One region of the Paenibacillus sp. QJM3NY_38 genome, then DNA from elsewhere that is predicted to be linked to it. Evidence: predicted binding sites of a transcription regulator. Region 1 holds the regulator's gene; the other holds the start of a gene.
What was found. Region 1 encodes CtsR, which represses protease genes until heat stress. Its sites were predicted from a motif close to ATGGTCAATAAAGGTCAAACA; they were not measured.
Positions count from the first base shown of each region.

Region 2: clpP (ATP-dependent Clp endopeptidase proteolytic subunit ClpP) is a predicted target of CtsR. The motif match lies at 1,122-1,142, and genes of this name have one in related genera.

Region 1 is NZ_CM149665.1:6,600,376-6,602,778, reverse strand. It holds gene AC0VZ8_RS30820 (sugar kinase) at 1-237, shown strand, start outside; gene AC0VZ8_RS30815 (GntR family transcriptional regulator) at 245-961, shown strand; gene AC0VZ8_RS30810 (CtsR family transcriptional regulator) at 1,321-1,782, shown strand; gene AC0VZ8_RS30805 (UvrB/UvrC motif-containing protein) at 1,807-2,331, shown strand; gene AC0VZ8_RS30800 (protein arginine kinase) at 2,370-2,403, shown strand, end outside.
Region 2 is NZ_CM149665.1:227,678-230,080, reverse strand. It holds gene AC0VZ8_RS01150 (sugar-binding transcriptional regulator) at 1-720, opposite strand, end outside; tRNA gene AC0VZ8_RS01145 (tRNA-Arg) at 981-1,055, shown strand; gene clpP (ATP-dependent Clp endopeptidase proteolytic subunit ClpP) at 1,218-1,814, shown strand; gene AC0VZ8_RS01135 (PdaC/SigV domain-containing protein) at 2,363-2,403, opposite strand, start outside.

The sequences.
Region 1 (2,403 bases):
GCGTTTCATTTTTCCAAAACGTTGACGTTTTCCGTTCACGATCGTATCGGCGCGGGTGATGCTTACGCCAGCGGGGTGATCCACGGGATCTCGGAGGGTTATGAACCGAATCGGACGGTTGATTTTGCCGCAGCTGCGGCGATGCTTGCCCATACCGTAACAGGGGATACGCCGACGGCGAACGAACGCGAAGTGCTTCAGGCAATGAGTCATCATATGTCTGATGTGGAAAGGTAGGAGAAGCATGTCGATCACGCGGAAGAACGGTCCGTTATACTTGCAAATCAAGAAGATCATAAAAGATCGGATTCTGCATGGGGAATATCCACTCGGCTCCCATATTCCTTCCGAGCCGCAGCTGGAGCAGGAATTTAACGTTAGTAAAATGACGGTCCGCAATGCGATCCAAGAGTTGTATCAGGAAGGGTATGTAGAGAAGCGGAGCGGGGTAGGAACGATTGTGACCCGGAATACTTCCTTCTCCAAGCTTTCCAAAGGCAAGCTGTTTACCGAGATTCTGGTCGAAGAAGGACACCAGATTCGGAAGCGTCACCTGAAGACGGAATGGGTGCTTAATGAGCCGGATAGCGAACTGTTCTTAAAATTCGGGGGGCGGTGCCTGCTTATTGAACGATTGTATTTACTGGACGGGAGTCCTTTTATTTACTACACTCACTACGTGTCATCCCAAGTGGATATGGGTGAAGAGTTCGGTTCCACCGAACTGCCGTCTCTCTATGACCGCATCGAGGAAAGTCAAATTACGCTTGAGAATTTCCGCGACCGTTTCCTGGCAACCGTGGCAAATGAAGAGACTGCCTCTTTGCTTGAAGTAAGTGTAGGCTCTCCGTTACTGAAGCGGCTCAGAACCTCTTATGACGGGACAGGCAGCATCATTGAATACAGCATCGGTTATTACAATACGGAGCTGCAGCACTACTTGATCAGTTATGACGCTTAAAGCTTGATACGATATAGGATTATGATATGGAGAAGTGGTCTTGTAACCGGTTTTCACCGGTATGGGGGCTGCTTCTTTTTTGTTGCCCTTTGTATGAATTGTTCTTGAAGAAGAGGCTATAAGCGATCAAAGAACTGGGTACAATAAGAATAAAGGCAAAGCGCGATAAATTGAGAAGTACCTCTTGGCAAAATGAAAAAATGTGCTATAATGAGATCAAAGTCAAAGAAAGTCAAAGTCAACGAGAGGGTTCGCTGGTTTTGATTATGGTTAAAATTAACGTATAAGCAAGGCTCTGTGCGGACGTGTAAGATCACTATCCGTCTTAACGTTTCAAACAGTGGAGGATGAACAGACCAATGCGTAATATCTCTGATATTATCGAACAATACCTGAAGAGCATACTGCAGGAAAGTCCGGAGGGTACCGTTGAAATTCAACGCAACGATCTGGCGGAGCAATTTTCTTGCGTTCCTTCCCAGATTAACTACGTGATCAGTACACGGTTTACGCTGGAGAAGGGCTTTCTTGTCGAGAGCAAGCGCGGCGGGGGCGGGTACATACGCATCCAACGTATCGAGCTTCCCCAGCATACTGCACTCCAGCAGCATCTTCATCATACCATTGGCAGCATGATTGACCAGACGGTGGCTGAAGGATTGATTTACCAGCTGGAGGAGTCCCGTTTTTTAACGAAGCGGGAGGCCAGCCTGATGCGGGCCGCCATTTCAAGGGAGTGCCTGAATGTGAAGCTTCCTTATCGGGATGAGCTGCGTGCAAGGATTATGAAGGCGATGCTTATTTCTTTATTAGGTAAGTGAGTCTGTGTAAGGGGGCATCGGATTATGATATGCCAAGAATGCGGTAAACGGCCGGCGACACTTCATTTCACCAAAATTGTGAACGGGGAGAAAACGGAGTTTCATTTTTGTGAAACCTGTGCCCGCGAAAAAGGGGAATTGATCCCCGGTACGTCGAATGGTTTTTCTATACACAGTTTGTTGTCAGGTCTTCTGGATCTGGATCCTTCAGGCAAGGGCCAGAGCCCCGGCGCAAAAATGGCCCAGACGCTGCAGTGCGAAGAATGCGGTATGACGTATTCCCAGTTCAGCAAGCTTGGCCGGTTCGGCTGCAGCTCGTGTTATAAATATTTTTCGGATCGATTGGATCCATTGTTTAAGCGAGTCCATGGGGGAACATCCCATGTCGGTAAAGTGCCGAAGCGTACGGGTGGCCGGATTCAGATCAAACGTCAAATCGATGAGCTTAAGAAGGAGCTTCAAATTCGGATCGTGCAGGAGGAGTTTGAATCGGCTGCCGAGATCCGGGACCAAATCCGTGAGCTGGAGCGGAATATAACTCAGGGATAAGATTGTAAGATTTTGCACTTTAGTAGGAGGAATGCGTGATGTCTAATCTCCGGTTTACCGATTCGGCGCTGA
Region 2 (2,403 bases), 900 kb from region 1:
AATGACTCGGCAGCGCCTGATCACATCCACGATCTCCTGGATATGCTGATCCTGCACCAGAGACTGATAGGCATCCTCGCTTAGCAGATCCGGTACGTGAAGCAATCGGTACTCAGCTCCAACGCGCTTTGCCATCTTGGAAGCAATGGTGTTCGCTTGAATCTCCACGCTCTCCCCAAGACCGCCCCGCGCTGGCACAAACCAAGTGCTTGTCAGCGGTTCGCCGCCTGGCAAAGAGGACATCTGCTCGGCCACTTCGGCGAGCGTGGAGCCGCCGGTTACGGCAATCGTATCTCCATCTTGGACAAAACTTAGCAGCGTTCTTGCTCCGGCCCGGCCAAGCTCACGTTTGACTTCCGGAGATGACTCGCTGTCACCGGGAATAATGACCACTTTACGAAGCCCGTAAGCCTGACGAATCTTCTCTTCCAGTTCAACCAGTCCGAATAACTCATTCATGACCGGCTCCAGCTCCTCCAGCAAGCATATCCCTGAGCTGCTGATACGCATGCCAAGCGTTTCAATCTCGATCAGCCCTTGCGCTTTCAGAAGATCAGTCTCTGCTCTGAGAACACGCTCGGTCATCGAGAGTGATGAAGCCAATGTTCTTCGGCCAACAATTCCGGACAACTTGATCTGATGAAGGATGGTATACCTTCGTTTAAGAGTGTCCATCAGATCCGGCAGAAGCTGCTCTTGTATTTCTAATAGGTTACGCATGCATTCCACTCCTGCAAACTTCGTCTCGGCTCTTCTCTAGCTGGTCGTAAAATGTCCCAGTTGAACTTTTTAAGTCCCACCTTTATTCTAACCAATAATTATGCCGGTTGCAAGTGTCCGAAAGTATATTTCTCTGCCCCGGGCATTCTTATACATTATGGCCAAGTACTGGCTCGTCTATATAATAGGAACAAAGTTTTGTCTGCTATTGTATTTTTTAAATAGATGCGGTATAATCAACTTCGTTGCTAATTTTTTTTGCGCCCGTGGTCCAATGGATATGACGTAGGCCTCCGGAGCCTGAGATCGAGGTTCGATTCCTCGCGGGCGCGCCATTATAACTTTTATTCTCTATACTGATTACCCTAAAGCGCCCATGACGGCTCTTTTTTTTACCCAATAGTTTGACTATCTTTGACTTTTTGATTTAAATTGTTTATCATGTGGGTAATACGGTAACAGTATTTATATGAGGTACTTAAGAGGAGGTTTTCCACGTGAGTTTTATACCTATGGTCGTTGAACAAAGCAACCGCGGTGAGCGGGCGTACGACATCTATTCCAGATTGCTGAAAGACCGCATTATCTTCCTCGGCTCCGACGTAAATGACGTGGTCGCCAATTCCATCATTGCCCAAATGCTGTTCTTGTCGGCTGAGGATCCTGAGAAGGATATTCATCTTTACATCAACAGTCCTGGCGGTTCCATTACCGCAGGTATGGCGATATTCGATACGATGCAGTTCATTAAGCCGGACGTTTCGACGATCTGTGTCGGCATGGCTGCTTCCATGGGCGCATTCCTGCTCAACGCAGGCGCTAAAGGCAAACGTTACGGTCTGCCTAACAGCGAGATTATGATTCACCAGCCGCTCGGCGGCGCACAAGGTCAAGCCACGGATATTGAGATCCGTGCTCGCCGCATCCTCAAAATGCGCGATAAGCTGAACCGCATCCTGTCCGATCGCACTGGCCAACCGCTGGAGCGCATTGAGAAGGATACCGATCGCGACTACTTCATGACGGCTGACGAAGCCAAAGAATACGGTCTGATTGATCAAGTATTAGAGAATACACCACCGCAAGGCTTATAAAAAAAATGAAGTAAAGGGCAGGCGCCGTTATCCGGTGCCTGCCCTTTCTTATCCTCTGGATCATTGAAAACTTTGAGTACTAAATAGTGAGAGTATCCCCTCCGGTCGCTGTTGAAATCGGGAAACTGGAATGAATATGGATAACTGAGGTTTCCCGAGTTCAAAGGCGAACGCTTTGCTCCTTCAAGGATACTCTCACTTTGGTACGACCTTACCTATAAAAACTTAAAGACTAGCTCAAGACCATCCCCCTCCTAAAAGGCCTGCCTCTAACTTGTGGGGAGGGGAATAGAGGAAAGCCCGGGCAGGGTTCCTTTGCACGGGCAATCGGATTGCGTAAAGCCTAATAATGCACGGAGGCGAACCTCTAGGTAAACGAAAAACCCCCTGATCGCAGGTAAGGAGAATACACGCTCCACACTCAAATGATCAAGGGATTTTCGTAACTCGTTCCAGTACAGTGTTACATTAGGACAACATCATGTTTCTAACAAGCTATAGTATGAAAATAAATGATTGCAGTTTACACAAACCGCTACCGTATGCTCTTACTTCCACTCTTTCAGCTTCAACTCAAACTCCGGAAATC